Regions from separate parts of the Microlunatus soli genome, predicted to be linked through region 1. Evidence: predicted binding sites of a transcription regulator. Region 1 holds the regulator's gene; each other region holds the start of a gene.
What was found. Region 1 encodes HrcA, which represses chaperone genes, less so after heat shock. Its sites were predicted from a motif close to TTGGCACTCGNNNNNNNCGAGTGCCAA; they were not measured.
Positions count from the first base shown of each region.

Region 2: groL (chaperonin GroEL) is a predicted target of HrcA. The motif match lies at 4,991-5,017, and genes of this name have one in related genera.
Region 3: groES (co-chaperone GroES) is a predicted target of HrcA. The motif match lies at 3,776-3,802, and genes of this name have one in related genera.
Region 4: BLU38_RS07890 (FmdB family zinc ribbon protein) is a predicted target of HrcA. The motif match lies at 6,458-6,484, and genes of this name have one in related genera.

Region 1 covers NZ_LT629772.1:5,150,433-5,158,329, forward strand. Annotated here, with positions in the region: gene BLU38_RS23595 (MFS transporter) at 1-163, shown strand, start outside; gene BLU38_RS23600 (class I SAM-dependent methyltransferase) at 197-943, opposite strand; gene BLU38_RS23605 (MBL fold metallo-hydrolase) at 1,058-1,999, opposite strand; gene hrcA (heat-inducible transcriptional repressor HrcA) at 2,069-3,121, shown strand; gene dnaJ (molecular chaperone DnaJ) at 3,218-4,405, shown strand; gene BLU38_RS23620 (MFS transporter) at 4,476-5,888, shown strand; gene BLU38_RS23625 (phosphotransferase) at 5,892-6,341, opposite strand; gene BLU38_RS23630 (HNH endonuclease signature motif containing protein) at 6,484-7,897, opposite strand, start outside.
Region 2 covers NZ_LT629772.1:1,836,285-1,844,181, forward strand. Annotated here, with positions in the region: gene BLU38_RS08535 (copper homeostasis protein CutC) at 1-207, opposite strand, end outside; gene BLU38_RS08540 (dipeptidase) at 240-1,394, opposite strand; gene rnhA (ribonuclease HI) at 1,474-1,914, shown strand; gene BLU38_RS08550 (NADP-dependent oxidoreductase) at 1,938-2,882, opposite strand; gene groL (chaperonin GroEL) at 3,187-4,815, opposite strand; gene BLU38_RS08560 (hypothetical protein) at 5,119-5,502, opposite strand; gene BLU38_RS08565 (helix-turn-helix transcriptional regulator) at 5,730-6,503, opposite strand; gene BLU38_RS08570 (alpha/beta fold hydrolase) at 6,593-7,336, shown strand; gene BLU38_RS08575 (TetR/AcrR family transcriptional regulator) at 7,370-7,897, opposite strand, start outside.
Region 3 covers NZ_LT629772.1:4,173,828-4,181,724, forward strand. Annotated here, with positions in the region: gene BLU38_RS19105 (THUMP-like domain-containing protein) at 1-421, shown strand, start outside; gene BLU38_RS19110 (S49 family peptidase) at 427-2,100, opposite strand; gene BLU38_RS19115 (phosphoglycerate mutase family protein) at 2,162-2,752, shown strand; gene BLU38_RS19120 (AraC family transcriptional regulator) at 2,775-3,677, opposite strand; gene groES (co-chaperone GroES) at 3,936-4,232, shown strand; gene groL (chaperonin GroEL) at 4,260-5,864, shown strand; gene BLU38_RS19135 (sigma-70 family RNA polymerase sigma factor) at 6,164-6,688, shown strand; gene BLU38_RS19140 (DUF4352 domain-containing protein) at 6,783-7,526, opposite strand; gene BLU38_RS19145 (sensor histidine kinase) at 7,709-7,897, shown strand, end outside.
Region 4 covers NZ_LT629772.1:1,680,836-1,688,732, forward strand. Annotated here, with positions in the region: gene BLU38_RS07865 (ArnT family glycosyltransferase) at 1-111, opposite strand, end outside; gene BLU38_RS07870 (GNAT family N-acetyltransferase) at 205-798, opposite strand; gene BLU38_RS07875 (mycothiol transferase) at 850-1,389, opposite strand; gene BLU38_RS07880 (penicillin acylase family protein) at 1,477-3,990, opposite strand; gene BLU38_RS07885 (DUF6351 family protein) at 4,197-6,422, shown strand; gene BLU38_RS07890 (FmdB family zinc ribbon protein) at 6,551-6,913, shown strand; gene BLU38_RS07895 (SAF domain-containing protein) at 7,025-7,660, shown strand; gene BLU38_RS07900 (oxidoreductase) at 7,871-7,897, shown strand, end outside.

The sequences.
Region 1 (7,897 bases):
GTTGGTCGTCGGCGCCGCCGTCTCCTGGTTCGGGCTCGGTCGCCGGCCCGCCGTCGAGCCGGCGGACGAGCTGGTGCCGGTGCACCGGTTGAACCACTGTCCGCTGGAGTCACCGGCCGGCCACCCGGGCGGCACCGATGCCTCGACCCGATCTCGCCCCTGAGAGCGTCCGATCCGCGGCATCGGGCCGGCTCGCTCAGGCCGACGGTATCGGCCGCAGCTTGAAGATCAGGATGCCGAGATACTTGTCCATCCAGGCCTGTTTGTGCGGGTAGCGGCGGCGGGCATCCTCGGGCAGTTGGGGCTCGACCACGGTCTCGATCCACAGTCCTGCCGCACCGAAGGTGTTCAGTAGATCCGCCATCGTGTAGGGCTTCTTGGTCAGTTGGACCTGATCGTTCCAGCCGGTGTGCCGGTAGCGGAACGGCTCGGTCGAGAAGTACTCCGCCCCCAACGAGGTCCCGTTCTGCTCGGCCCGTTCGACCGCGTAGCGGATCGGTTGGGTCCTGGCCAGCAGGATGAATCCGTCGTCGGTCAGCATCGATCGGGCCGCGCGGAGTGTACGTACCGGGTCCTCGGCGTAGCCGAACGACTGGAGGAACAGCACCCGGTCGAACGTCCGACCGGCCAGCGCCGGAAGCGCATCCAGCTCGGAGAGGTCGCCGCGAACCAGCTCCAGGCCGGCCGGTGGATCGGTGAGGAAGTTGTCGCTGATGTCGATGCCGACGGCGGTGCTGGCACCCTGTTCGATGAGCTCGACGAGTTTGCCGCCGTTGCCGCAACCGGCGTCCAGCAGACTGCGACCGGCGACGTCACCCAGCAGTTCGCGTTGCGCCGGCCACTCGACGAGCCGGTCCAGGGAATCTTCCCGGGCACGTGCCTGCTCGTAATCCCCGGCCAGTGCGACCCAGGGTTGGTCCGGCTGAGCGTCGTCCGATGCCATGCGCAGAAGATATCGCTGATTTCGCAGCACCAGCGGCCGCGGCCCTGCGCAAAACGGGCAGGGTTGGGCGCAGTGCTGTTGCGTTCTTGGCGGTCGGGACGATCTCGACAGCGCTCAGGCCAGCGGCAGCGTGCTCCGGCCACCGGCGGCGGGATCGGTTGCGGCCGCGGCACGGATCTCGGCATAGCCGGCTCCGATGCCGGCTGCGACGTGGTCGGCCGGGAACGGCCAGTCGCCCTGCTCGGCGGCATCGTCCTCTCTGACACCTTCGGAGGACAGTCGCAGGATCTCGACCCGTACGGCGTCGATGGCGTTGCGCTGCTGTTCGACGAAGTCCCGATCGACCGGTTCACCATGGCCGGGCACGACGATCGTCCGCGGCCCGGTCAACTCGTGCAGCCGGTTGACCGTCCAGGACCACTCGTCGATCGCCGAATCCGGGCCGTACCAGACCGCCCCCGCATCGATCGACGGGGCGGACTCGATCAGGTCGCCGGCGAAGATCACCCCATCGAAGTCGTCGCTGCCCGGATCGGTGATGTTGATCACCAGATCGCCGCGGCTGTGGCCGACGCCGAGATGGACGATCTCGGCGACCCGCTGACCGCCCAGCTCGACCACGTCGGCGACCGAGATCAGGGTCTGCGGAAGCACCAGGTCGGCAGGGTCGACACCCATCCGGCGGGCCCGGTCGAGATTCGGGACGTCTCGCAGCGTATCGGCCAACGTCTCGTGCCCGATGCCGGCGACGTCGGTGAACGCCGCCAACCCGAAGGCGTGGTCGAAATGGTCGTGGGTGACCACGACGGCGAGCAGCGGTCGATCGGTCAGCTCGGCGATCGAGGCCGCGATGTCGGCGCCCTGGGCCGGGCTGGACCCGGTGTCGATCAGCAACGCCCCTTCGCTGCCGACCACCAGCCCGAGATTCACCGACGCCGGTTCGGCGACCATCCGGTAGACGCCGTCGGCGATCAGTTCCCACGCTCCGAGCCGGAAGTCCAGTTGCTCGGGGTGGGGCACGTCGTCGGTTCCGGCGATGTGGGCACTTTCAACCATACGATTAGACTGGCACTCACGACCAAGGAGTGCCAATCAGTCGCCGGACGGCTGCCGGAAGGAGGACCCATGCTGGACGACCGCAAGCTGGAGGTCCTTCGGGCGATCGTCACCGACTACGTCTCCAGTCAGGAACCGGTCGGCTCCAAGGCGCTGGTCGACCACCACGACCTGGGCGTCTCTCCGGCCACCGTCCGTAACGACATGGCCGCGCTGGAGGAGGAGGGGTACATCACCCAGCCGCACACCAGCGCCGGCCGGATCCCGACCGACAAGGGCTACCGGCTGTTCGTCGACCGGCTGGGGTCGGTCAAGCCGTTGTCGGCGGCCGAGCGGCGGGCGATCCAGACCTTCCTGTCCGGCGCGCTGGACCTGGACGACATCCTGAACCGCACCGTACGGCTGCTGGCTCAGGTCACCCAGCAGGTCGCCATCGTGCAGTATCCGACCCTGTCGCACTCGGTGGTCCGGCACGTCGAGGTGGTCTCGCTGTCCACCCAACGGCTGATGCTGGTGATGATCACCTCGACCGGCCGGGTCGAACAGCGGCTGGTCGAGGTGGCCGAGATCGACGAGGACGAGCTGACCGGGCTGCGCACCCTGCTCAACGAGGCGGTCGTCGGCCAGACCACCGGCGAGGCCGTCCGCAGCCTGTCGATGCTGCTCGGCGACGTCGACCAGCCCGGCGCGCCGGTGACGCCGGCGGTGACCATGTTGCAGACCAGTCCGCTCGCGAAGCTGTCCGCGGCCACGCTGCTGGAGATGCTCGGCACCGACCGCAGCAGCCGGGTTGTGGTCGGCGGCGTCCAGAATCTGACCCGGCTGTCGGACGAGTTCGAGACCACCGTCAAACCGGTGCTCGAAGCGCTGGAGGAGCAGGTGGTGCTGCTCAAGCTGCTCGGTGAGGTCAACCAACCCGACATCGTCACGGTCCGGATCGGCCAGGAGAATCCGTACGAGAGACTCCAGTCGACCTCGGTGGTCTCCACCGGCTACGGGGGACAACTCGACAACTGGGCAACGCTGGGTATCGTCGGGCCGACGCGGATGGACTATCCGTCGACGATGGCGTCGGTCCGTGCCGTTGCCCGCTACGTCGGCCGCTTCCTCACCCAGGGCTGACCCGGTGACCGGCACAGGCGCATACTCGATCCGAACCCCACTTCTGCAACCTCGCACATCTGCCACCTCTTCACATCTAGGGATCAACACTCACCCATGAGCTCTGACTACTACGAGATCCTCGGCCTCTCCCGCGAAGCCGGCGCCGACGAGATCAAGAAGGCCTACCGGCGCAAGGCTCGGGAGATGCACCCGGACGTTTCCGACGATCCGGAGGCGGCGACCAAGTTCAAGGAGGTCAGCCAGGCCTACGAGGTGCTGTCCGATCCGCAGAAGCGGGAGATGTACGACCGCGGCGGCGACCCGTTCGGCAACGGCGGGATGGGTGGCTTCAACGGGTTCAACGGCGCCGGTGGCTTCGGCGGCGCCTCCGGCGGATTCGACTTCACCAACCTGGTGGACGCGATGTTCGGCCAGCAGTCTGCCCGTGGACCTCGTCCGCGGGTGCGCCGCGGTCAGGACGCGCTGGTCCGGATGAGCCTGGACCTGGCCGAGGCGGCCTTCGGTGTCACCAAACCGCTGCCGGTGGACACAGCCGTGTTGTGCCCGCGCTGCAACGGCTCGGGTTCGGAGAACGGCAAGAAGCCGGTCAGCTGCTCGACCTGTCACGGGCAGGGCGAGGTGACCCACATCCAGCGCTCCTTCATCGGTGACATCCGGACCACTCAGGCCTGCCCGACCTGCAACGGCTACGGCTCGGTGATCCCCGATCCGTGTGTCGAATGCTCCGGCGACGGCCGGGTCCGGTCCAGCCGGACCATCACCGTCAAGGTGCCGGCCGGTGTCTCCACCGGCAACCGGATCCACCTGGCCAGCCACGGCGAGGTCGGTCCCGGCGGCGGCCCGGCGGGGGACCTGTTCGTCGAGGTGCACGTCAATCCGCACGAGCTCTTCAAGCGGGACGGCGACAACCTGGAGATGGTGATCAAGCTGCCGATGACCGCCGCAGCGCTGGGCACCGAGATCGACATCCCGACCCTGGAGGCCGACCTGCCCGACGCCGATCCGGAGACCGCGACCGTGCAGCTGGAGGTGCCGGCCGGCACCCAGTCCGGCACCCGGATCGCGATCGACGACGCCGGTGTTCCGCGGTTGCGGGGTGGCGGACGGGGCGACCTCGGCGTCACCCTGTTGGTGCAGACCCCGACCAAGCTGGACGACGACCAGCGCGAGTTGCTCCGGCAGCTGGCCGAGCAGCGGGACGAGACCCGTCCGGAGGGCTCGGTCCAGAAGCACGGCCGCGGTGTCTTCTCCCGGCTCCGCGACGCCTTCGCCAACCAGTAGCGTCCGGCCGGGGTGACTCTCGTCACACCCGGTTGAACTCAATTGCGGTTGAAGTATTACTTTCCGTGTCATGGAAACCGAGTCCGGCTCCGCGCCCTCGACGATCTTCGGCCCGCAGCTGCGCCGGCTGACCGTCGCGATGCTGGTGTTGATCACCCTCAGTGCCTTCGAAGCACTGGCGGTGACAACAGCGATGCCGACGATCAGTTCGGACCTGCACGGTCTCCGGCTGTACGCGCTCGCGTTTGCCGCGCCGCTGGCGACCGGCGTGTTGGCGATGGTGGTCATCGGCAACTGGTCCGATCGCCGTGGTCCGCGGCTGCCGCTGCTGGTCACGGTGGTGTTGTTCACCGTGGGTGTGCTGATCTCCGGCCTGGCCGGCTCGATGACGGTGTTCGTGCTCGGCCGGGTCGTCCAGGGTGTCGGAACCGCAATGGTGGTGCCGATGTACGTGGTGGTCGCCCGGGTCTACCCCGAGGGACTGCACCCGAAGATCTTCGCCGCGTTTGCCGCGGCCTGGGTAGTGCCGTCACTGGTAGGTCCACTGGCCGCCGGTCTGGTCACCGAACATCTCGGGTGGCGGTGGGTCTTCCTCGGGGTGGCCGCGCTCGTGCTGCCGGCGGTGGCGCTGCTGATTCCCGGTCTGCGGGACGCACGACTGGCGGTCGGCTCGCCCGAGGTCGCCTGGGTGCCGCAGCGGATCGTCGCCGGCGTTGTCGTCGGTGCAGCGGTGTTGATCTTGCACACCGTGACCGGCGACGCCGTCGACTGGCCGCCGATGATCATGGTCGCTGCCGCACTGGCAGCGGTGCTGGCCGTGGTGATCGCGATCCGCCAGTTGGCGCCGGAGCGGACCCTACGCTTCGGCCGCGGGCTGCCGGCGGTGGTCGGCTATCGGGGGCTGATCGGTGCCGCCTGGATCGCCTCCGAAGTGTACTTGCCGCTGATGTTGAAACAACGGTTCGGCCTCAGTCCGAGTGCCGCAGGTTTGGTGCTGACCGCGGGTGCGGTCGCCTGGTCGCTCGCGTCGTGGGTGCAAGGACGGATCGGCAGCCGGCGGTCGGATGTCCTGGTGGTCCGGCTGGGTACTGCGCTGATCGGTGTCGGCGCCGGGATGGCGTTGCTGACCGGCGCGCTCGGACTGCCGCCGCTGGTCGCGATCGTCAGCTGGGGGCTGGCCGGCAGCGGGATGGGGCTGATGTATCCGCGGCTGTCGGTGCTGCTGCTGCGCTTCTCCACGCCATCCCAACAGGGCTTCAATTCCTCGGCAGGTCAGATCGCCGAGTTCACCGGCATGGCACTCTCGCTCGCCGGCACCGCAGCCCTCTTCGCGCTCTTGATCAACTCCGGCGTGATCGCCTACCTGGCGCCGTTCGCGTTCGCTTTGATCATTGTCGCGGCCGGTGTGCTGATCAGCGGCCGGGTGCTGCCGTCCTCGACGGTGGCCGAGCCGCCGGAGTCGGTGGCTGAACCGGTCGGCTGAGCGTCACAACAGGTGGGCGACGACGGCTGCCTCGGCCATCCTCGCCGCACCGTTGTCGATCTCGGAGCGGTCGGCGAACCAGAGTGCGGCCTCGACACAGCGAGTCAGCGACCATGCCAGGATCCGTTCGCCGGGGACATCGACGAGTTCGGCGACGATCGTGGTCCGGGCCGCCAGCACATTGCCCGGGTTGTAGTCGCCGTGCACGATCACCTCGCGTTCGGCGCTGCCGGGCAGCGTCCGGAGCAGGTCGATCCCGTAGCTGACCAGCCCGGCGTCGTACGGCGGCTTGACGGTCTGCATCCGTCGCTCGGCCAGACCCGCCCACTCGGCGGTGAGTTCCTCGTGCTCGCTGATCGGGATGCCCGGACGGCACCGCGCGATCAGCAACGCGTAGTCGTCGTGATCATGGTCCAGTAACCGGATGGCGCCCCGCCCGTCCCACCAGTGCAATGCATCGGCCGAGTCGCAGACCCCATCGGCGGACGTAGCTGTCGATCAGCTGGGGGAGTCGGTCCTGCCAGCCGGTCCCGTTTACGCTTCGACTGTACGAGATCACCGGTCGGCGGCATCGCACCACACCCGGTGGCCGAGGTCAGCCGGGTTGATACTGATCTTGATCGAGGGCAGCCTGCCATACCTGTTGGGGGAAGGTGCCGATGCCGAGATCGTGGTCGCCGGTGTGATCGGTGATGATCACGCGGCCGAAGCGGGTGCGCCAGACGAGGATGCCTGGCTCGGGTTGTCGGACCGACACCCCACCGTGGGTCTTGTATCGATGCTCCGGCCGACTCAGCGGGCCGAGGTTGTGCAGTCCGGTCTGGCCGGGCACGCCGATCCGGTACGGGATCGTGTGGTCGATGTCGCCGTCCCGGCCGACCCGATTGCTGAACGGGAACACGCTCCGTGGATGACGGAAGTACAGCGCGTCCCGCATCCGGGGCGGAGCCTCGTAGGCGTCCACGGCGGGGATGCGGTCCGGGACGAGAACGGGCTGGAGGTTGATCATGGTCCGTTCGCCGAACCAGTCGGTCAGTTGCGCCAGCAGCACCGGCCCGATCTCCTCGATCCGTGCAACGGCGGCGTCGGTGTCACCGGACGGCCCGAGCGTCGCCGGAGAGTCGGGATGATGGGCGTCATGGCTGAGGAGGGTGGCGATATCGCCGGCAGTGCACTGCACATGCAGGGTGATCGAGGGCAGCAGCCGGCCGGGGTCGAGGTGCTTGATCAACAACCGGACGGCGGCCGTCTCACTCTCACGAGGCGATCGTCCGAACAGTCCCGGATCGGCGGATGGCGCGGGCCGATGATCGTGATCGTGATTCACCGGCTGCGATGGCCTGGCGATCTCTGCCGGCTCGAACGCGCCGGGCTCGGGGTGGTGTGGAGCTGTGCTTCTGGTCGGCTCATGGCTGTCGATCGAGTCGCTGCCACCGGTCGACGCCCCAAGGAATTGGCGCTCGCTGCCGTCCATCGCGTCGTCCGATTGTGTCGACAGCCTGTCGGCGGGACCCCGCGTCCGGTCGTCGGCCTGGTCGACCGACCCGTCGCCGAGACGTTCGGCCGAGCTACTGGCGGGCTGCTCGTCGAAGCTGTCGTCGGAACCTTGCCGTTCGTCGCTGGCGCGGTCCGTGTCGTCCTCGCTCGACTCAGGTTCGTCCTCCGGTGCTGATTCGGTGGGGAGAGTGTTGTCGATCTCGGCCGTCAGCAGGTCGAACAACTCGGGCTGCGCTCCGGCGACCAGGACCCGGACCGCGAGGACGGGGTTGGCCAACACGCCGAGGGCGACCGCGCGCCATTCCTCCAGCGTGGTGGCACCGCGCGGGTTGACGCCGCGGATCGGGGTCGGTGTGGCACGAATGATGCGGGCGATCCGGTCGACCATCGCGTCCAGCCAGATCGCATCGGCGGCATCCATCCGCGCATAGACGGTCTTGATCGCGTCCTCGGTCGCTTGTGACAGGTGGACGCCGCGGGACCGTAGCGCCTGCTCCAACCGTTCCTTCACG
Region 2 (7,897 bases), 3.3 Mb from region 1:
ACCGTCGGTGCTGAAGCCGTCCCGCAGCCGGACCATCACCCGCAGCGGCAGATCGGTCGCCCGGCGGATCTGGCCCACCAGGGCAGGCTCGGGTGACAGGCCGTCGCTGTCCATACTGCCGACGACCTCCAGTCGGTCGGCGCCGCCGAGCTGTGCGCGTTCGGCGTCGGCGGGATGCAGAGCAATCACTTCGAGCAATCCGGTCATCACCACACCACCTGTCACATCGCGATCGCGGGCTACTGTTCCTGATCGATGGCGATCGTCGCCAACGACGGCCCGCGTTCGGCCTTGATCTTGGTCGCACACTGCTCGACGTCGGCGAACGTGCGGCAGATGTTGCCGTGTGCCATCTTGAGCAGATCCTCGTCGCTCCAGCCACGCTCGGACAGCGCGGCGAAGAGCGCCGGGTAGGTCGAGACGTCCTGCAGCCCGACCGGCAGCGAACCGACACCGTCGAAGTCGCCGCCGACACCGATGTGATCGATTCCGGCGAGCTCGCGGACATGCTCGGCGTGGGCGACCACGTCGGCAAGTGTCGCCTTCGGCCGCTCGACGGTGTAGCCGTCCTCGAACGCCTTCAGTGCATCATGATCATCGGGATCGATGCCTGCGTTGGTGACCGCCGCGTCGTACTCCAGCGTCCATTCCCGGACCGCGGGGCTGACGAAGCCGGGGACGAAGGTGATCATGCAGGTGCCGCCGTTGTCGGCCAACCGGCTCAGCACGTCATCGGGAACGTCGCGCGGATGATCACAGACCGCCCGGGCCGAGGAATGGGAGAAGATCACCGGCGCCTCGCTGGTGTCCAGGGCTGCGCGCATGGTGGCCGGCGCGACATGGGAGATGTCGACCATCATGCCGAGCCGGTTCATCTCCGCCACGACCTCCCGGCCGAAGGCGGTCAGTCCGTCGTGGGCCGGCTCGTCGGTGGCCGAGTCGGCCCAGTCGGTGTTGTCGTTGTGGGTCAGTGTCAGGTAGCGGACGCCGAGCCGGTAGAGCGACCGCAGGGTGCCCAGCGAGTTGTCGATCGAGTGGCCGCCCTCGGCACCCATCAGCGATGCGATCGGCCCGTCCTGCTGCTGGACCGCGGCGGCCAGGCCGGCCGCGGTGGTGACCAACTGCAACCGGTCGGGATAACGCTCGATCATCGAGTAGACCGCGTCGATCTGTTCCAAGGTCGCGGTGACCGCGCTCTGACCGGCCAGTGAGGACGGCACATACACCGACCAGAACTGGCCGCCGACCTGCCCGGCCCGGAGCCGGCCGAGATCGGTGTGCATGGCCGGCTGGGGCTGCGCGATGTCTCTGACTCCGAAGTCGTAGCCGATCTTGCGCATCTCCCACGGCAGATCGTTGTGGCCGTCGACAACTCCCAGATAGCTCAGCGTCACCGGGCCATCATCTCAGAGCTTCGGGCGATCCCCAGCAGAGCCGCCGTTAGATTTTCAGAGCCGCCGTTAGAGTTGTCCGGTGACTGCGGTGGAGATGTGGACCGACGGAGCCTGCAAGGGCAATCCGGGTGTCGGCGGCTGGGGTGTCTTCATGCGCTACGGCCATCACGAGAAGGAACTCTTCGGTGGTGAGGCGCTGACCACCAACAACCGGATGGAACTGACCGCGGTGATCGAGGGCCTGCGCGCGCTGACCAAGCCGTGCGAGGTGGCGTTGCACGTCGATTCGTCCTATGTGATGAACGGGATCCAGAAGTGGATGCCCGGTTGGAAACGTAACGGCTGGAAGACCTCGGACAAGAAGCCGGTCAAGAACGCCGAGCTCTGGCACGAGTTGGACGACGAGCTCGCCCGCCATCAGGTCAGCTGGACCTGGGTCAAGGGCCACTCCGGCGACCCCGGCAACGAGCGGGCCGACGAGCTGGCCAACAAGGGGGTCCTCACCGTCAGCAACGTCTGATCCAGATCCCGCACCCCGGTCGGTCAGGGAATCAGGACCAGCTTGCCCCGGACGTGTCCGCTCTCGCTCTGCCGGGTGGCCTCGACCACCTGCGCGAGCGGATAGCTTCGGCTGATCTCCAGCTCGAAGTCACCCGAGGCGATCAGCTCGGCCACTGCGGCGTACGCCTCGTCCCGCCACCGCTGCTGCTCGGCCGTCAACGGCACCGGGTTCCCACCCTGCCAGGCCTGGATGCCGAGCTCGGCGGCTCGCGGGCCGGCCACGACGGTACCGATCCGTTGCCGATCGTCGACCAGCGCGAACGACGCTTCGAGAGCCTCATCGGTGCCGGCGGCGTCCAGGATCCGGTCGAACCCGTCGGGCGCGATCTCCCGGAGCCGGTCCAGCAGTCCCGGCCCGTACGCGATCGGGACCGCTCCGAGCTCTCGCAGTCGATCATGGTTGTCCGGCCCGGCGGTAGCCACCACCTCCGCACCCCACAGCCTGCCGAATTGAACCGCGGCCTGCCCGACCCCACCGGAGCCGCCGTGGATCAGCAGCCGGGTGCCGGCACCGACGTCGAGCGATTTCAGCGCTTGATACGCCGTACTGGTGGGAATCCCGATCGCAGCGGCCTGCTCGAAGGAGAGCACCGCCGGCTTCTCCAGCAGGTGATCCACGGTGGTCGCCAGGTGACTGGCGTAGGTGCCCGCACCGGCCTTGATGATCACCGGGTCACCGACGGACCAGCCGGTGATGGCCGAGCCGACCTGGACGATCACGCCGGCGCCGTCGGAGCCGAGCCGACGCGGCTCGGTGATCGGCGGGGTCGGTCGGAGCCCGGAGCGCTGTTTCCATTCGATCGGGTTGACGCCGGCGGCGCGGATCTCGACCACCACCTGGTCCGGCGCTGCCTGCGGCGTCGGCACCTCCGCCAACTCCAGCACCTCGGGCCCGCCGAGTTCGCGATACTGCACAACGGTTGCCATCAGGGCGACTCCTTGATCACGGGATTCGGTAGGAATTCTCACACCCGCTGCGACCACAGTCCCCACGACCGACCAGCTGCCGGGACAACTGTTCGGCTCCGGAACCACCGCCCGGCTGCCCCTCACCCACCCCGCCGCACCGGCTGCGTACCTTCGCACCAGGTGTACGTGGTGCGAAGGTACGCAGGTGGTGCGAAGGTGCGGGTGCGGGAACGCCGAAGGGCGGCCCCGGATGGGACCGCCCTCGGCGTGTTGATCTTGCTCGATGGAGCGACAGAACCCTTCGACGGGTTCAGGACTTCGCTCAGAAGTCCATTCCGCCCATGCCACCCATGCCACCGTCGCCGGCGGGAGCGGCCGGAGCCTTCTCCGGCTTGTCGGCGATGACGGCCTCGGTGGTCAGGAACAGCCCGGCGATCGAGGCGGCGTTCTGCAGCGCGGAACGGGTCACCTTGACCGGGTCGTTGATACCGGCGCCGAGCATGTCGACATACTCACCGGTTGCGGCGTTCAGACCCTGACCGGCCGGCAGCGAGGCGACCTTTTCGGCCACGACGCCACCCTCCAGGCCGGCGTTGAAGGCGATCTGCTTCAGCGGAGCACCGGCAGCGGCGAGCACGATCTGCGCACCGACGCCCTCTTCGCCCTCGAGCTGGACGTTCGCCAGCTTGGCGGCCTGCAGCAGCGCGACGCCACCGCCGGGGACGATGCCCTCCTCGACCGCAGCCTTCGCATTGCGGACGGCGTCCTCGATGCGGTGCTTGCGCTCCTTCAGCTCGACCTCGGTGGCCGCGCCGACCTTGATCACCGCAACGCCGCCGGCCAGCTTGGCCAGCCGCTCCTGCAGCTTCTCGCGGTCGTAGTCGGAGTCGGAGTTCTCGATCTCGGCGCGGATCTGCTGGACCCGTCCGGCGATCGCCTCGGAGTCACCGGCGCCCTCGATGATGGTGGTCTCGTCCTTGGTGACGACGACCTGCCGGGCCTGGCCGAGCAGATCGAGCTCGACAGCGTCCAGCTTCAGGCCGACCTCTTCGCTGATGACCTGGCCACCGGTGAGGATGGCGATGTCGGCCAGCATGGCCTTGCGGCGGTCACCGAAGCCCGGTGCCTTGACGGCAACGGACTTGAAGACGCCACGCACCTTATTGACGATCAGGCCGGCCAGGGCCTCACCCTCGACGTCCTCGGCGATGACGACCAGCGGCTTGCCGGACTGGATGACCTTCTCCAGAACGGGGAGAACGTCCTTCAGACCGGAGATCTTGGAGTTGACGATCAGGATGTACGGGTCGTCGACGACGGTCTCCTGGCGCTCCGCATCGGTCACGAAGTAGCCGGAGATGTAGCCCTTGTCGAACCGCATGCCCTCGGTGAGCTCGAGCTCCAGGCCGAAGGTGTTGGACTCGTCGACGGTGATGACACCTTCCTTGCCGACCTTGTCCATCGCCTCGGCGATGATCTCGCCGACCTGCGGGTCACCGGCGGAGATCGACGCGGTGGCGGCGATCTGCTCACGGGTCTCGACCTCGGTGGCCAGCCCGATCAGCTGCTCGTTGATCGCTGCGACGGCCTTGTCGATGCCCCGCTTGAGGTCCATCGGGTTGGCGCCGGCGGCGACGTTGCGCAGACCCTCGCGGACCAGCGCCTGAGCCAGCACGGTCGCGGTGGTGGTGCCGTCACCCGCGACGTCGTCGGTCTTCTTGGCAACTTCCTTGACGAGCTCGGCGCCGATCTTCTCGTACGGCTCTTCGAGCTCGATCTCCTTGGCGATCGACACACCATCGTTGGTGATGGTGGGCGCGCCCCACTTCTTCTCCAGTACGACGTTGCGGCCCTTCGGGCCAAGGGTGACCTTGACCGCGTCGGCGAGGGTGTTCATCCCCCGCTCGAGGCCGCGCCGCGCCTCGGTGTTGAATTCAATCAGTTTGGGCATGGTGCTCCGCGAGTCCTCCCGCGTCAGGCGGCATCGGCCGCCGATTCGACTGTCATAGGTTGTCTTGTTGTCAGCCCAGAGCGGTGCCCGCGACGGACGGCCGACCAGTCGTTGACCGGACGGCCTCACCGGACTTGGGTGGTAGCACTCTCACACGGAGAGTGCTAGCTCATGTTTAGCACTCGGCAGGTGCGAGTGCAAACAGCAGGACCGGACACATCCGCTCCGGCACGACGACGAGTCGGATCCACCGCGGCGCCCGGCAGGTCCGCTCGAGGGCGAGTTCGACTCGGCCGGGGTGCGTTATCCGGGACGGTGACCGGCGCGCTGATCGCGGGCCCGAGCTCGGGTGACTTTCAGGTAGCACCCGACCACCAGGCACCCGATGCCGAGGACGAACGACCCGACGGTGACCACCACAAGGAAACCACTGGTCGGGTCGCCCGGCTCGGGACGGAGGAGGTCGAAGAGTCCGGACACCGCCCTCACCAGGACGATCACCCCGATCACGATCTGCAGCGTCCCGGTCGCGCGCTTGACCGGCCGGGCCGGCACTGCCGGCGCCGGGCGGGACAGCTCACCCTGAGGGCCGTAGCCGCTGAACTGATCTCCTTGCGGTCCAGGAGGTGGGCCGTACGACGGCTGACCGTACGACGGCTGGCCATAGCTCGGTTGGCGACCCTGCACCGGCGGACCGTACGACGGCGCCGTCGGCGGCTGGGGCCCGCTCGAACCGAGTCCGGGGTCGAGCGCTTGCGGATCTGAGCCCGGGCCGACCCATCCGGCGCTGAACGGCGGTGGGTCATCCGATCGGCGCTGCTCGGAATGCGGGCTACCCATACATCAACGTTACGGGCTCGACGGTCCACCCTTCGGCGTCGTTGCCGGCCCCCGGCAGACCACGACGGCCACCGTCAGTCGACCGGTCGTGCCTGCGACGGTGGAGTCCCGACGACATCGACGTCCCGCGGCTGGTAACGCTCGGCCGTCAGATCCGCTCGGATCATCCGGTGCAGGCTGAACCATCGGACGGCGTCCCTCAGCCGGTCCCAACACACCAGATACCACTGGGCCCGGGTGTGCGCGAGAAGGATCGGCTCGACGCGGCGGGAAGTGACCTCGCCTCGTGCGTCGCGATAGCGGATCGCCAGCACGCGGGCGGTCGCCAACGACTCCTCGACCGCAGCCGACACCGACAGATACCGACGGGCGACCGGGACCACCTCGGTGGCCGCTCGTTGCTCGGCCCGTGCGTGATCGCCCGTTCCGGATGTGGACTCCGACTCGGCAGTGTCACCGTGATCGATCCATACGCGAGCGGCGAGCGCCCGGGCCCGTTGCGCGGCAGTCTCTCCCAGGGTGTCCCAGATCTTCTGCCGCGCGGCAGCGGCGTCGACCGCGAACGGGCTCCGCACCGGCAACGCGGCCGAAGCGATGGCCAAGGCAACGGCCTGCCGCGGGGTGAAGTTCACCGGCGGCAGGCTGGCGGAATCGTCCAGAACGTAGCCGCCGCCGGGCCCGGCTTGCGCCCAGATCGGCAGCCCGGACTGCTGTAGCGCGTCGATGTCCCGCTTGATGGTCCGCTCGCTGACCTCGAACGTGCGGGCCAGCCGGCTACTGGTGGCGCCACGGTGCCCCAACCGACGCAACTCCTCGGTGACGGCATACAACCTGTCGGTCCGGTTCACGTCGGCCTCCCTGCCGGTTCCATGATTCCGCGAACATCCGGATAAACAGTGACAGACCGGTGTCACCGGTGCTCCAGCACACTGCTTTCATGACCACGACATCAACGAAGAACATCGCCGAGCAGGCCGCTATCCATGTCGTCCTGGTGCCCGGCTTCTGGATCGGCGGCTGGGCATGGGATGGGGTCCTCCAGCCACTGCGTGAGGCAGGGCTGACACCACATCCGGTCACGCTGCCCGGGCTGGACGGCGACGGCGACCGTCCGATCGGCGACATCACCAGGACGGAAACGGTCGCGGCCGTCGCGGACCTGGTCGCCGGGCTCAACGGCGACATCGTGCTGGTCGGGCACAGCGGCGGCGGGCCGCTGATCCAGCAGGTCGCGGACCAAACCCCGGAGCGATTCCGCCGACTGGTCTTCGTCGACTCCGGCCCGCTGGTGGACGGCGCGCGGTCGGCGCAACAAACCGACGCCGAGGCGATCCCGTTGCCCAGCTGGCACGATCTCGCCGAACAGGGCTCGTCGATCGAGGGCATCTCCGCGGACGGACTGGCCCGGTTCGCCGAACGCGCCGTGCCGCAGCCCGCAGCAGTCGCCTGCGCGCCGGTACACGTCGGCAACCCGTCCCGACTGCGGATCCCGGTGACCGCGATCTGCACTTCGATCCCGTCCGGCACGTTGCGCGAGCTGGCGACACCCGGCGGACCACTGTCGACCGAGCTACTCGACTACGCCGACCTGACCTGGGTCGATCTCCGCACCGGGCACTGGCCGATGTTCTCCCGGCCCGACGACCTCGCAGCCGCCCTGGTCACCGCGGCTCGCGCCTGACGGACACGGACCGGACTCCTGGCCGCGACGTCGTCAGGCAGCGGGCCGGATCCCGGCTCGGATGATCTTGATCTGGGTTTCGACGTCGACCGTTCCGGCAGGAGAACGGTCAACGAGGAACGCGATGCCGCTGAGCATCTGACACACCGTCTTGGCGTCGACGTCCTCGCGAACCAGGCCGGCAGCCTTGGCCCGATCGATCACGTCGCGGCTGATCCCGCTCAACTGCTCCTTGCAGAGGTTGAGCGCGGGCCGTTCCTCATCGGTGTTGTCCTCCAGCAGCGCCTCGTGCAGCCCGCGGAAGAAGTTCTTGTAGTCGACGTAGCGACGCAACCACTCATCGAGGACCTGCTCGTCATCCTCGATCGCGGCCAGCCGACGCCCCTCGGCCTCGACCTCGTCGCGCCAGTCCTGCAGTACGGCGAGGTGGAGGTCGGCCCGGCTCGGGAAGTGCCGGTAGAGGGTGCCGGGCCCGACGCCGGCCCGCTTGGCGATGTCGTCCAAGGATGCGTTGGCGCCGTGCTCGCTGAACGCCTGCCGGGCGACAGCCACCAGCGTGTC
Region 3 (7,897 bases), 980 kb from region 1:
CATGCCCGATCGTCGGCTGGTCGCCGATCCCCGATCACCGGCCGTGCAACCGGCGGGACGCTATCTCTACGAACCGGACGGGGCGGTGATCCGAGCCGGTGCCATCGGTGCCCTGGCCGACGAACTCGGCGGGTGGCTGCTCGACGACCAGATCGCCTATCTGAGCAGCGATCTGCTGACTCCGACACCGTACGCGGTCGCCTTCGAGATCAGCGAGATCCTGCCCTACAAGGAAAAGGTGCTCCGCCGGTGGGTACGGGACCATGCCGTCGGCCGCTTGGAGATCAAGAAGCGCGGCATCGATGTCGATCCGGCGCAGCTGCGCAAGCGGCTGCGGCCAGCAGGTGCCGATTCGGCGACCATGATCATCAGCCGGACACCGGACGGCACCGTGGTGTTCGTCGCCCGCCGAGCCCTCTGAAAGGCTCAGCGGAACTGCATCCGCCAGGGCAGCGTCAGCACCCCGCTGTGCTGTACGCCGAGGGCGGTACCGATCATCTCCAGCAGGCCCGGGCGTGGGCCACTGATCATGGTGCTGGTCGGTGACTCGGTCGAGTCGGCCGGCTTCAGCCGGGCCAGCATCGGGGAGTGCGGGAACTGTTGGACACGGATGTTCTCGACGTCGGCGCCGACCTTCCGGCAGGCCAGCTCGATAGCGCTGCGCAGCCCGCCGAGATCGTCGACCAAACCGTGCTCGCGGGCGTCGGCACCGGTCCAGACCCGACCACGGGCATGGGATTCCAGGGCTGCGTGATCGAGCCTGCGGTCGGTGGCCGCCTTGTGGGTGAAGTCGTCGTAGACGGCGTCCAGCCACGCCTCAACCCGCTGCCACTCCTGATGTTCGAAGGGACGGTTCGAGGAGAACATGGTGGCTGCCGGCGTCCCGATCGCTTCGCGACTGACGCCGATCTTGGTCAGCGCCTCCTTGATCACCATCTTGCCGCCGAGAACACCGATCGAACCGGTCAGCGTGCTGGGCAGTGCGACGATCCGGTCCGCCGCCATCGACACGAAGTAGCCGCCGGAGGCTGCGAGCCCACCCATCGAGGCGATCACCGGACGGCCGGACTGCTTGACCCGCAGCACTGCGTCCCGGATCGCATCGGAGGCGACGTAGGAGCCGCCGGGGCTGTCCACCCGCAGCACCACGGCCCGGACGGCATCGTCCGCGATCACCGAACGCAGTGCCGCGGTGATCAGATCTGAGCCGGCCTGCGGCCGTTGGCTGGGCAGTTGGTTGCTGCCCCGTCCGGTCACGATGGCACCCTGCACGTCGACGACGGCGATCACCGGCTGGCGCCGCTTGCGCGCCCGGCTGACCGCCTGCTGCGCCAGTGACCGGGAGTAGCGATGGACGAACTGCAGCCGGACCTGCGGCTCGCCGTCGCCGTCCCGGCGTCCATGATCATGACGGATCGCGGCGTAGACGTCGTCGCGGTAGCCGATCCTGTCGATCAGGCCACGCTGCCGGGCGTCCTCGGCGGTCAGCGGCGCGGTCGCCATCGCGGCGGTCACCTGATCCGCTGCCAGCGACCGGGCGGCCGCGGTCGCTGCGCTGACCTGTTCGGTCACCGAGGCGCAGATCCGCCCGGTCATCTCCCGATTGGGTTCGCTGATCTCGGTCGACATGTACATCTCGGCGGCGGTCTTGTACTCCTGCCGCTGGCCGATCTGCGGCTCGATCCCGAGCTTGTCGAAGGTGCCGCGGATCGTCGCGACCTCCAGACCGATCCCTTGCAGGCCGAGCGTTCCACTGGGCTGCATCCAGATCTCGTCGGCGGCGGTCGCCAGATAGTAGGGGACCGTCCCGGTGCCGAGTTCGCCGAAGCTCTCGGTCCAGGCGATCACCTTCTTGCCGGACTCGGCGAAGGAACGCAGCGCCAGCGCGAGTTCCTCCACCTCGGCGATCTTGATCAGCGGTGTCACGTGGACGACGACCGCGGCAACCTTGTCGTCGTCTGCGGCATGCCGCAGACCGGAGATCAGGTGCGCCAGTCGCGGCGTATTGCGTGAACGCAGCGCGGTCAACGGATCCTGTGGTGTGCCGCTCAGCAGGCCGAGACTCAGATCGATTTCCAGCACCAGCGGCAACGCGTCCATATCCCGAATGTACCTGGGCCGGTTCGCCCCGCCGCCGCCCGCCGGGTGCCAGACTGCGCAGATGTCCTTTCTCGAAGTCCGGCGGCACAGTTGGCGTCAGGGGAACGGCGGTTCGCAGTTGTCCCAGCGGGGCGTCGACCGAGCGAGGCAGCTCGGCGAGGGCGCCGGGCCGTACGCCAGGGTGGTGACTTCGGTGCTACCGCGGGCCCGCGAGACCGCGATCGCGATGGGGTTCGCGGTGGATCAGGTGCTGGTCACCCAGCTCGCCGATGAGGCGCTCTACGACCAGGAGAACATCGCCGGCGCGACCGACAGCCGGTGGGAACGGGCCGACCGGCCGCTGCAGGAACTCGCCGACCGGATCGCCGAGCAGCGCGCCGATCAGGGCCCGCGGTTCCGGCTGGCCAGCACCTTGGCCGGCCTGTGGCGTGACTTGATGACCCCGTACGGCGACGGGCCCGAACGGGTGCTGTTCATCGGCCACTCCGGCGATCTGGAGTACGGCCTGGTCGGGGCGCTCCCCGAAGCCGACCACAGCGACTGGGGCGGCAACTTCGGCCCGTTGGAGGGTGCGCTGCTGGAATTCACCGGCGAACCGGCTCGGTTCAGCTCGGCGCAGCTGCTCCGGGTGGACGGCGCGGCGACAGGTTGACCGGAAGGCCGGCGCCGACGGATCAGCCGATCGCGTGCTCGGCGATCAACGTGTTCAGCCAGCTGTTCGGCGGCATCCTGATGATCTTGGTGAAGTCGCCGGTGAGATGGGCCTGATCGGCGTAGCCGTACTCCGCGGCGACTTCGGCGAGCACCGCGCGTCGTCCGGATCCGGCTCCGGCAGCGGCCGCGAGTTGGATCAGCCGTTCGGCGGCGGCGTGCAGCCGGCCCCGGCGCAGCACCCAACCCGGTGACAGACCGAGATACTCACCGAACAGTCGTTGCAGGGTCCGTTCGCTGACTCCGAGCCGCGTGGTCACATCGGTCACCCGGCGGACGGCCGGATCGCCGATCAGTGCACGGACTCCGTGCTGGACCGTGGTCAACCGCTCCGACGGGCCGTCGATCGCGGCGAAGAACGACTCGGCAGCGGTGATCCGATCGGCGTCGGTCGGCGCCGCGGCCAACGCATCCTGCAATTCCCGGCCGGTCGGCCGCAGCGCCGCCGACCACACGGCGTCGGCAGGCTGGCCGTTGCCCGACAGCTCGGTGATCGCGACGTCGGTCAACAGCCGAGCGACGCCGGGTCGGAGCTTGATCCCGAAGGCCCGGTCGGTCCCGGTCAGGGTGCGGGTGAACACACCCCGCGCGACTCCGGTGATGATCAGTTGCCGCGGAGTCGTCGCCGGTCCGCCGCTGCCGACCGACGGCGGATGACGCTCCCAGGTGAGATTGACCGTCGGGTGCGGCAACACGCGGGCGGTCACCGCTCGTCCCGGGGGCAGTTCCCACTCCGAGGTCCAGAACCGGTCGATGCACCACGACAGCCGATCCGACGGCGCGGTCCGGGTGACGCGGTAGGGCAGTCGTCCGGGCAACCCGAGGATGCCCCGCGGCGGACGGTCGGCGAGCCCGGAACTGGTCACGCCACCACTATGCCGCCCGGCGCCGACAGCGACGCACCCCAGCGCTGCTGCCGATCGCGGCAGTCACGGTACGGGCCCGCTCCGGTATGGGGCCGCATCTGGCACTCGCCACAACCGAGTGCTAATCTCGCGTTAGCACTCTCCCATCGAGTGTGCCAGTTGCATGGACAGGACCGGGACGGCACCCGCGACGACGCCTCGGACCGCCTTCAACTCTTGAACAGATAAAAACTCTCACATTGTGAAAGGGGTTTGAACGTGGCAGTCACGATCAAGCCGCTCGAGGATCGCATCCTCGTTGAGCCGCTCGAGGCCGAGCAGACCACCGCTTCGGGCCTGGTCATTCCCGACACCGCCAAGGAGAAGCCGCAGGAGGGCAAGGTGCTCGCCACCGGTCCCGGACGCGTCGACGACAACGGCAATCGGGTCCCGCTCGACGTCGCCGAGAACGATGTCGTGATCTTCAGCAAGTACGGCGGCACCGAGGTCCGGTACGACAACAAGGACCTGCTGCTGCTGAACGCGCGGGACATCCTCGCCGTCGTCAGCAAGTGAATCGATAAGTAGGAGAAGGGACAGCCAATGCCCAAGATCCTCTCTTTCGATGAGGAAGCACGTCAGGCGTTGGAGCGGGGCGTCGACACCCTGGCCAACACCGTCAAGGTGACGCTCGGCCCGAAGGGCCGCTACGTCGTCATCGACAAGAAGTGGGGCGCACCGACCATCACCAACGACGGTGTCACCGTCGCCCGTGAGGTCGAGCTCGACGATCCGTACGAGAACCTCGGCGCGCAGCTGGCCAAGGAAGTCGCCACCAAGACCAACGACATCGCCGGTGACGGCACCACGACGGCAACCGTGCTGGCCCAGGCCATGGTGCACGAGGGCCTGAAGTCGGTCGCCGCCGGCGCCAACCCGATCGCCCTGAAGCGGGGCATCGACGCTGCGGTGGAGAAGATCACCGAGCGGCTCGCGGGCGATGCCCGTGAGGTGCAGACCACCTCCGACATGGCGTCCGTCGCCACTGTCTCGTCGCGCGACGAGGAGATCGGTTCGCTGATCGCCGAGGCGTTCGACAAGGTCGGCAAGGACGGCGTGATCACCGTCGACGAGTCGCAGACCTTCGGGACCGAGCTCGAATTCACCGAGGGCATGCAGTTCGACAAGGGCTACATCAGCCAGTACTTCGTCACTGACGGTGATCGTCAGGAAGCGGTGCTGGAGGATCCCTACATCCTGATCAACCAGGGCAAGATCAGCTCGATGAACGATCTGCTGCCGCTGTTGGAGAAGGTCATCGGTGTCTCCGGCAAGCTGGTGATCATCGCCGAGGACGTCGACGGCGAAGCACTCTCCACGCTGGTGGTCAACAAGATCAAGGGCACCTTCACCTCGGTCGCGGTCAAGGCTCCGGCCTTCGGCGATCGTCGCAAGGCCATGCTCGAGGACATCGCCATCCTCACCGGTGGCACCGTCGTCACTCCTGACGTCGGCCTCAAGCTGGATCAGATCGGCCTGGAGGATCTCGGCCGTGCGCGCCGGATCGTCGTCACCAAGGACGACACCACCATCGTCGACGGAGCCGGCAATGCCGAGGACGTCGCCGGTCGGGTGGCCACCCTGAATGCCGAGATCGAGCGGACCGACTCCGACTGGGATCGCGAGAAGCTGCAGGAGCGGGTGGCCAAGCTCGCCGGCGGCGTCTGCGTGATCAAGGTCGGCGCGGCCACCGAGGTCGAGCTCAAGGAGAAGAAGCACCGGATCGAGGACGCGGTCTCTGCGACCCGCGCCGCGATCGAGGAGGGGATCGTCGCCGGTGGCGGCGCCGCTCTGGTGCACGCCGGTGCGGCGTTGGAGGGCGGCCTCGGGCTGTCGGCCGACGAAGAGCTCGGTGTCGGCATCGTCCGTCGGTCGGTTGCCGAACCGCTGCGCTGGATCGCCGAGAACGGCGGTCAGCAGGGCTACGTGATCACCTCCAAGGTCGCCGAGCTGGGGCCGAACGAGGGCTACAACGCGGCCACCGGCAAGTACGGCGACCTGATCGCCGACGGCGTCATCGACCCGGTCAAGGTGACTCGGTCGGCGCTGGCCAATGCGGCCTCGATCGCCTCGCTGCTGCTCACCACCGAGACCCTGGTGGTGGACAAGCCGGAGGAAGAGGACGAGCCGGCGGGTCACAGCCACTGAGCTGCTGACCGACGGTCATTGATCAACACTGAAGGGCTCCTCCCGATCGGGAGGGGCCCTTCGGCGTCGGCGGGCAGGTCGGCTGGTCGCGATGAACGTCGACGGGACACCGTCGTCAGTTGATCTTGGATCGATCGTTGCCGTATCAAGATCAGAAACATTCCCGACACTCGGCCGTCACCCGTCGACAACCACCGTGATCATCTATAGGTTGAACATCTCACCGGGGGCCAGGAGTACGTTGTCGATCACCTTGGGGGTGAGCGTTGTACGGCGCACCGGTCGGTATCTGTCCGGGAATGGTGCAGCAGGCGCAGGCCGGTGAGCCGGGTGCCGTCGAAGATCTGCTGGCCGAGGTCGAACCCCTGGTCGCGCACTACTGTCGGACTCGGCTCGGAGGATTCTCCGGTGGCCGGGAGAGCGCCGACGACGTGATTCAGGAATCGCTGCTGGCGGTCTACAACGCGCTGCCCCGCTATGTCGATCGCGGTGCACCGTTCGCAGCCTGGGTGTACGGCATCTGCAGCCGCAAGGTGGCCGATGCGCAACGCGGTGCGATGCGGGCGCCGACCCCGGTCGCCGAGCTGCCGGAGACGATCGACACCGCGCCCGGACCGGAGGACCACCTGCTGAACAATTCCGCGATCGATCAACTGCGTGATCTGTTGCAGCATCTGCCCGAACGTACCCGCACAGTGCTGATGATGCGGGCCGAAGGGATCAGCGCGGAGAGCACCGGTGACCGACTCGGACTGTCGGCCGGCAGCGTACGGGTTGCCTATCACCGGGGCCTGAATCGGCTCCGCCAACTGGTGGCGCGTTAACGAGATTCATTGACGTTTCGCTGACACACCACTGGCGGGTGCTCAGATCTGAGCACCCGCCGGTCGACAGCTGTCTGCCGCGCCGAGGATCGCTTCAGAGTTTGATCACGGCCGGTTCGCCGAACAGGTCCGAACTGGCCAGCTCCAGCCGGGCGGCGTCGGCGTCCTCAGGGATGTCGAAGATCAGATCCCCCGACACCTTGTTGCCGGGGTTGATCTCCTCCAGCCAGATGTCGGAGGACTCCGCGTTCCAGATCATCGCCTCGGAGTCGGTGGCGAACTCCCGGTCCTGGCCGTCGTACAGGCTGAAGTCGCTGTCGGTGATCATCACCGGGCTGTCCCCGGCGTTGGTGATGTCGACGGTGACGATGCAGAACTGGCCCTGCGCCCTGGCCTCGGTGTAGTCGCTGCCGACCTTCTTCTTGCCGCAGGACGGTTCGGCGACCGTCAGCCGGAGGTCGCCGGCCCGGACCGTGTCGCCGACCCCGGCCGTCGACGCACTCTTGTCCTTCTGATCAGACTTGTCGGGGTCGGCCTCCTGCGGAGCCGGTTCACCGGTGTCGGTGCCGACGCTGCCGTCGCCGGCGACCACGGCATTGTCGATCGGCGCGGCCGAATCGGAGGAACCGTTGCCGATCGCGCCGATGATCATGATCACGCCGACGATCGCGAGCAGGGTACTGATGATCTTGTGGCGGGCGAACCAGTTCCGCTTCGGCGGTGCGGCAGGCTGGTAGCCGGGCTGTGGGTAGCCGGGTGGCGGGGGACCGGGCTGCTGGTAGCCCTGAGGGCCGGGCTGGTGCTGCTGATCGTGCTGACGCGGCTGCTGATGGACCATGATCACTCCTTGACGAGGGGCAGCCGCTGGATCGGCTGTGACACCAGCAAACCAATGCAGACCCGGTGCCGGCGTCGCCCGAACGGCGCCGATCGAGGTACGACAAAAGTCGTCAGCCCCGATCTCGGACGACTTTCTTTTGTCTGCTGCGCGGACCGAAACGTCGTCGTACGCTCTGCAGCGTGACCAACCAGGTGGCCGGCTCCCGCCGATCTGCAAGCGCCCGTCCGCGGCTCTTCGGCGTCGCTCGCCGTACCGGTCAGGTGTTGGTGACGATCCTGCTGATCACCCTGTGTTGGTTCCTCAGCCTGTGGGCGTTCGTCGCCGAAGGATCGGTGGCGGGTGACCAGCAGGCCTTCGGCGGCGGTTGG
Region 4 (7,897 bases), 3.3 Mb from region 1:
GTGGTAGCCGTAGCGGCCGCTGATCACCAACAACAGCCCGGTCACCGCGGCGCTGACCAGCACCGGCACGACTGCCATCACCCGCGCTGACCGACCATCGGCTCTCTCCACGCGACCAGCCTCCAACCGCCGTCGTTCCGGAACCTTAGGGCCGACAAGTTCCACGATCGCACGCCGGCACAGGGCAACGGCCCGGTCCGGCGTTCAGCGTCTGGGATGCTCTGCGCCCGCGACCCGATCCGCACGGCTGCTGCTCCGGGCCGCCCGTCCGTCACGGGATCTCGCGGGGTCCGGCGGGCGCAGCATCACCTGCGCGTCGGCGTCCAGGAGACCGAGTGGCGCCCAACCCCGGGAGCGGTAGAGCCGCACCGCCGGATCGTCCGGATCGGAGGAGGTGCCGAGCAACGCGTGCCGGTTCGGCAACGCAGCGAGCAACGCATCGTGGAGCCGCCCTCCGATCCCGTGCCGCCGCGCCCTGCGGGACACGGCCAGTTCGACGAACTCGACGTGACCGCCGACCCAGGGTTCGGCAACGCGGCCCAATCGGTCGAGCACCCGGTCCGGCCAGAACTGTCCCCGCTGACCGATGTATCCCCAAGCCAATCCCACCGGCCCATCGATGTCGAAGGCGACGGCGAGCCGGTACGCCTCGCGGCCGCGGTGCCGATCGAAGATCGTGTCCCGCCACTCGGCCAGGTCGTCGATCGGGTCGAACGCATCACACCAGACCGCCGCGACAGCGTCGGCCTGGGCTGCCGCATCGGTCGCGTCGAAGATCTCCACCCATGCTTCACCCATGGCCGAACTCAACAGCAGACGTTTCGGAAGCGGACCGAGCCGCAGCGGCGTTCAGGCGACGCCGGCGCGCTCGGCGAGGCCACGGATGTAGTAGGCCTGGCCGAGGTGCTGGGTGGTGTCGCCGATGACGCTGACCAGTCGGGCGGAGGCGGTGACCGGCGGATCCCAGTTGGTGTCGACGACCCGTTCCAATTCGGCGGCGGTGAGACGGTCGAGATAGCCGGAGGTGAGCGTGTGGACGTCGCGGTAGTAGCCGGCGAGCAGGTCCCCGCTCACCGCGACCTTGCCGACGTCATCGGCACTCTGCCCGTAGCCGGTGGCGAACGGCTCGAACGGCAGCGCGAAGCGGTCGCGCCAGGTCGGCCAGACCTGGTCGATACCGGCCAGGTCGGCGATGTGGTCGTCCTGGACCCGTGCCGCGTGCCAGACCAGCCAGGCGATCGTGTTGGCTTCCGGATCGGGACGGTAGCCGGCCAGTTCGGGGCTGAGGTCGGCGGAGATGCCCTCGACCAGTTCCAGTACCCGTTCGAACGCGTCGGTCACCAGGGCACGCAGCGCCGCGGTGTCGTTCGGCGATCCGGTCTCACTCATCGATCTCTCCTGCCCTCGACGCAAGGTGACGATCCCGACATTAGTACGCCGCCGACCGCGTCGGGCACAGGCTCAGGATCCGGGCGATCAGGTGACCGGCCGCAGGGTCAGGGTGGCGGTCGCGTTCCGGTGCACTGCTGCCCTGCTGAAGCGGAACGGCAGCAGTCGGCCGTCGGCCCACAGCGGCAGTTGATCGGCGTAGTTGCGATGGTAGGCGTGTCCGGAGTTGCCGCTCTGGTTGATCCAGCGCGAGTTGTCCAGGTCGGCCCAGTTGATCAACATCCGCATCGTCGGCCCGTTGGTGACGGCAAAACTCGAGCGGTCGTCGAAGGCCATCGCGTTGACCACCGCCGGACCGCCGGCCGCTGGGATGTCACCGCGGTTGAAGAGCCTGCCGATGCCGCCGATCTCGCCGAAGGCCTGATGTTTCACGGTGATCCGATGCAGCTTGCCCCATTGCCACCGGTCGGGGTCACGTGCCATCAACGCGGTGATGTCCTTGCGGGCCTCGGTCTGCGCCGTGACCAGGATGTCGTCGCGTGTCTCCACCACGTCCTTGGTCCGGACGTCGTCCCACCAGACGCTCTTCGGATGCTTGAGCAATTCGGCGAGGACGGCGTACCACCGATCGCCCGACGACGGTCGCAGCTCGGCCGGAAGTTGATCATCGAAGGTGGCCTTCAGCAGGTTCTTGATCACCACGTTGAAATAGGCCGCACCGGCCGAATCCTTGCTGTCACGGCGATCCCAGGCGCGCAGCACATCCTGCCCCTGAGAAATCCAACGATCACTGATCGTGACATCGGTCAGAGCCGGCAGCAGCGCGTCGGCATAGGGAACATGATCATCGGTGAACAGATCAGCCGCGGTGTCCGGGTCGATCTTGCCGGCGGCCGTGATCCTCTTCGCCAGCTGTTGACTGCGCCAGCCGTAGGACTCGCCCGCCGACAACGGATAGGGATAGTCCTCGGAGACGATCGGCTGATTGGCCGCCACGATGTAGCCGCTGGGCGGGTTGTAGCTGTACGGCAGCGCCGCGAAGTCGATCATGGACTTCCAGTCGTAACGTCGGTCCCAGCCGGGCACCGGCACGGATCCGTCGCCGCGGCCGCGGATCGGGATGTCGCCGGGCAACTGGTAGCCGATGTTGCCCGATCGGTCGGCGTAGATCAGGTTCTGCGACGGCGCGTGCAACTGTCGGGCCGCGCTGCGGAACTCGGCGAAGTCGGTTGCCCGGTCCAGTGCGAAGATCGCGTCCATCGTGTTGGACGGGCGCAGTGCCGTCCAGGACAACGCCACCGCGTACGTCGTGCCCGAAACCCTGCCGACCTTGCGGAACTGATCATCGACGTCGGACAGCAGCGGACCGTGCCGGGACTCCCGTACGGTGATTCGACGCGGCTGCGCCTCACCCTTGACCGCGATCTCCTCGACCCGGGTCGTCAACGGCTGCCAGTCGTTGCCGACCCTGGCCTTGCCGTCCCTGATCTGTTCGGTGTAGAGGTCCTCCACATCGACGTAGGAGGTGGTGAGTCCCCAGCTGATCTCCCGGTTGTGGCCGATGATCACCCCCGGCATCCCGGAGAAGGAGTAGCCGCTGACGTCGAACGGGCAGGATGCGCTGACCGTCCGGCAGTGCAGCCCGATCTGCTCGAAGATCGACGGGATCGACAGTGCCAGGTGCGGATCGTTGGACAGCATCGCCTTGCCGGTCGTCGTCCGGTCCCCGGAGACCACCCACGAATTCGAACCGATCCCGCCGCCGGCCCCGCCCTGACCGATCAGGTCCGGGATCGCGTCCAGCGCACCGGCCGCACGAGTCAACGCCGCCTGCTGCCCCGGCCCGGCGACCGGCGGTCGTCCCGAAGCCGCCTTCGCCCCGGGGTCGAACGAACCCCCAGCCACCTTGCCGGCACCGACGATCGGCCGGTAATGATCAAGATCGTAACCGGGGAACAGCTCGGCGATCTGGCTCTTGGAGAAGCGGGACGACAGCAGGGCGCGTTCGATCTCGTCGTCCTTGTTGCTGCTCAGATCCCAGGCCATCGCCTTCAGCCAGGCGATCGAGTCCACCGCGGTCCACGGTTCCGGCCGATAATCCAGCCCGGTCAGCCCGAGCACGTTGTACTCCAAGGACAGGGCCGACCGGGACTGACTGCGCAGGTAGGCGTTGACACCGTCGGCGTAGGCGTCCAGATAGCGCCGGGTCGCCGATGACAGCATCGGTAACTCCTGCTCGGCCACCCGCCGCCAGCCGAGTGTCCTGATCACCTCGTCGGTCTTCAGCTGGGACGGCCCGAAGAGCTCCGACAACCGGCCGGCGGTCACGTGTCGCCGGAAGTCCATCTCCCAGAATCGGTCCTGGGCGTGCACATACCCCTGTGCCGCGAAGAGATCCTCGGCATTGTCGGCATAGATGTCGGCGACCCCGGACGCGTTGCGGACCACCTGGACGGGGCTGTTCAGCCCGGGCACCGACTCGGTGCCGTCCTGCTCGGGGAACGAGGACCGCACCGTCGTCACGGCAAGGCTGGACAGCGCGCCGATGATCAACACCAGCACGAAGATCACGAAAAGCATCCACCGATGCACCCGACGCACCGGCACAGCGTACCCACTGGGGCGTGTCTCGTTGTTCGGGTGGGAGCGATCAGGTGCGCGGTCGAGTGCCTCGGCGTGGCCGGCGATCCAGGCATATCGGGATATGGCGACCGAGTCCGGCTGCGGCGAGGTGCCGACCGCGTGCCGCGCAGCCCCACCCTCCAGGCCGGTTGTGGTCCGGGCAGCGGCCCGGTAAGAATGCCGAAATGCCCTCAATGACGAAGGTTCTCCCCCATTGGAAGCACCGCTTCGCGGTGATCATCGGCGCCGGTGCGATCGCTCTCCCGCTGGCACTCGCCGCCCCGACCCCAGCCCTCGCCGACCCCGACGATTCCGCCACTTCCACCGGATCGACATCCACCGGATCGGGTGGCCACGAGCTGGCGATCGAGACACTGTCCAGTCGACCGGAGGTGGTCAGTGGCGGCGACGCCCGGGTCCGGATCACGGTGCCGCGCAACGCCTCCCCGAAGTCGGTCCGGGTGCGTACCGCCGACGGTGACCACACCGACGAGTTCCGGACGACCGGACGCCACACCCTCGAAGGTGTGCTCACCGGGCTGCCCGACGGGCGGTCGACGATCGTCGCGACAGCAGCCGGTCAGCGGTCGACGCTCAAGGTGACCAACCACCCGATCACCGGCCCGGTGTTCGCCGGACCGGCGGAGCAGCCGTTCGTCTGTCAGACCGAGAAGTTCAAGCTCGCCGACGGCAGCACGCTCGGCCCGGCGTTGGACGACGACTGCTCGATCGAGCCGCGCACCGACTACGTCTACCGGACCGCCGCCGACACCTGGAAGGCGCTGCCGGCCGACGCGCAGGATGATCAACGATCCCGCCCGGACGATCTGCAGATGATCACCGTCGACGGCCGGACCGTGCCGTTCATCGTCCGGATCGACACCTCGACCATCGACCGTGGCGTCGCCCAGCGCAGCATCCTGGACGACCCGGCGGACGGCACCTCGGCCTGGAACAACAAGTTGATCTACACCTTCGGCGGCGGCTGCCACGGCGGCTGGTACGTCCAGGGCACCGGCACCGGCGGCGTCCTGTCGCCCAACCTGCTGTCCCAGGGCTACGGGATGGCGTCCAACTCACTGAACGTGTTCGGCCAGAACTGCAACGACCTGATCGCCGCCGAGGCGATGGCGATGACCCGTGAGCAATTCATCGAGGATCACGGCCTGCCGACCTTCACGATGGGCGTCGGCTGTTCCGGCGGCTCGTACCAGGCCCAGCAGATCGCCGACAACTATCCCGGCCTGCTGGACGGCATCGTGGTCGGCTGCAGCTTCGCCGACGTCGGCTTCGACCAGTCCCAGAAGCTGTTCGACGCCCGACTGCTCGACCAGTACGCCCGCAAGAACCCCGATGCGCTGACCAAGGAACAACTCACCGCGATCTCCGGCTTCGGCTCCTACCAGGCCGTCGCGTCGATGAGCAGCGAGGCGCGCCGGATGGACCCTGACGCCGACTTCATCGGCGACTTCCCCGCGGTCCTGCGCTACGACCCCGTGAGCAATCCCGATGGCGCCCGGTCGACGCTGTGGGACCACGGCAAGAGCGCCTACGGTGTCGACGATCGCGGGTTCGGTCGGCAGCCGGTGGACAACGTCGGAGTGCAGTACGGTCTGGCCCAGGTCCGGGACGGCTCGATCAGCTTCGATCAGTTCCTCGACCTGAACGCCGGCGTCGGCGGTGTGGACATCGACTTCAACCCGACCACCGAACGCACCACTGCTGACCCGGAGGCGGTCGCAGGAGCCTACGCAACCGGCCGGATGCTGAACGCCGGTGCCGGTCTGAGCGAGATCCCGATCATCGACGACCGGGCCTGGACCGAGGCACCGGGGTCCGGCGACATCCACATGCGCTATCACACCTTCGTGATCGAGCAACGGCTGATCAAGGCAGCAGGCGACGCCGACAACCAGGTGCGGTGGACCGAACCCGGTTCCGGTGGCTTCAACATCGAGACCGGCCACGCCGCCGACGCGATCGAGCAGATGGACGACTGGATCATGGCGGTCCGGAGCTCCGGACGGCACGGGCACGACGCGGTCGTGGACGCCAAGCCGGCCGACCTGAAGGACGCCTGCTGGGCACCGGACGGAACGAAGATCACCGAGCCGCAGGTGTATGGCGGTCAGACCCGGTGCAACGACCTCTACCCCGCCTACTCCTCACCACGACTGCAGGCGGGTGAGGCGCTGAGCGCCGACATCATCGGCTGCACCCTGAAGCCGGTCGATCCCGACGAGTACGGCAAGACCCTCACCGAGGACCAGCTCGGCAGGCTGCGCGAGGTCTTCCCCGACGGCGTCTGCGACTGGCGTCAGCCGGGCAAGGGACAACGGGAGCTGGCCGGCAGTTGGCTGACCTTCGGGCCGGAGCCGGGTGAGTATCACCGGCTCGGACGGGCCGGCTAGATGTGCCGTCCAGGGCGCCGAGGAATAGGTTTCGGTTAGCAGTCGTTATGCTGGAGTGCCAGCTGGTGCGGCCACGGCGCCGACCGGCTGTGCTACGTCCCGAGACCTTCGTGCCGAAGAGAGCCCAGATGCCGACCTATCAGTACCGCTGTTCCGAGTGCGGACAGGACCTTGAAGTGGTCCAGAAGTTCAGCGACGCGTCGCTGACCGAGTGCCCCAATTGCCACGGCGCGCTGCGCAAGGTCTACAACGCAGTGGGTGTGGTCTTCAAGGGATCGGGTTTCTACAGCACCGACAACCGGAGCAAGGGAACCAAGGTCGGCGCCGGCAACGGCTCGGACTCCTCCAGCTCGTCCTCGGACAGCAAGTCCTCCTCCGATGCCAAGGCCGACTCCTCCTCCGGCAAGTCGGATTCGTCCAGCAGCAGCTCGGGGTCCAGCTCGTCGGAGTCGAGCAGTTCCAAGGCTCCGGCCAAGGCTGCGGCGAACTGAGCGACCGGCGCGAGCTGGGCGATCGCTGGCGCCGGCGATACTGACGACCCGAATCGGGCCGCCTGTGGATAACCACGCCACGGGTCGGCCCGATTTTCGTACCGTCGCTGCATGGCCCGTCACGGCAGTTCCCCGTTCACCGATCTGATCCGGCTGATCTCCTGGCATCGGCGCAAGCTCGCCGTGCTGGCCGCGATGTCGGCTGCCGCTCTCGGGATCACCGCGGCAACACCCGACCCGCCGCCGACCACCACGGTGACGGTCGCAGCCCATCGGCTGACCGGCGGCCAGCAGCTCACCGCCGGTGATGTGACGACCAGGGACGTCTCCAGCGACCTGCTGCCGGTCGACGCCATCACCCGACCCGATTCGATCGTCGGTCGGACGCTGGTCGCACCATTGAGCGAAGGATCGGTGCTGACCTCGGTGAGCGTGCTGCGTACCCGTCCGGAGTCCGCCGCCGGCCTGGTGATCACCCCGCTGCGGATCGGTGACGCAGCGGTGCTGGCGTTGCTCCGGGTCGGCGACCGGGTGGATGTGGTTGCCTCCGATCCGGAGTCCGGCACCGGCGCCCGGGTGATTGCCGAGCAGGTCCGGGTGGTGACCATCCCGCGGACGTCCGGCGCCGGTGGTCTCGGCGGCACCGACCGCGATGCCGCGTCGTTGTTGCTGGTCGAGGTCGATCGGCAGCAGGCCACCGTGCTGGCCGACGCGGCCGCCAGGAGCCAGATCAGCCTGCTCCTGTAGCGCTCTTCGCGTCACCCACGAAATGCCATAGGAAGACCCTCTGGCAGCTACTGATATTTCGTCTTTGCCCGGCCGGATATTCCGAACGTACGGTGATATCACTCGATCAATTGCTGTCGCAGCAGGATTTCCGACACGTCATCGCCGACGATCTCAGCGACCGCATTCCGTCGAGCCGACAACTCGGGATATCCGGAAGGAATGACGGCCATGACTCTCACTCAGACCGAATCCAGA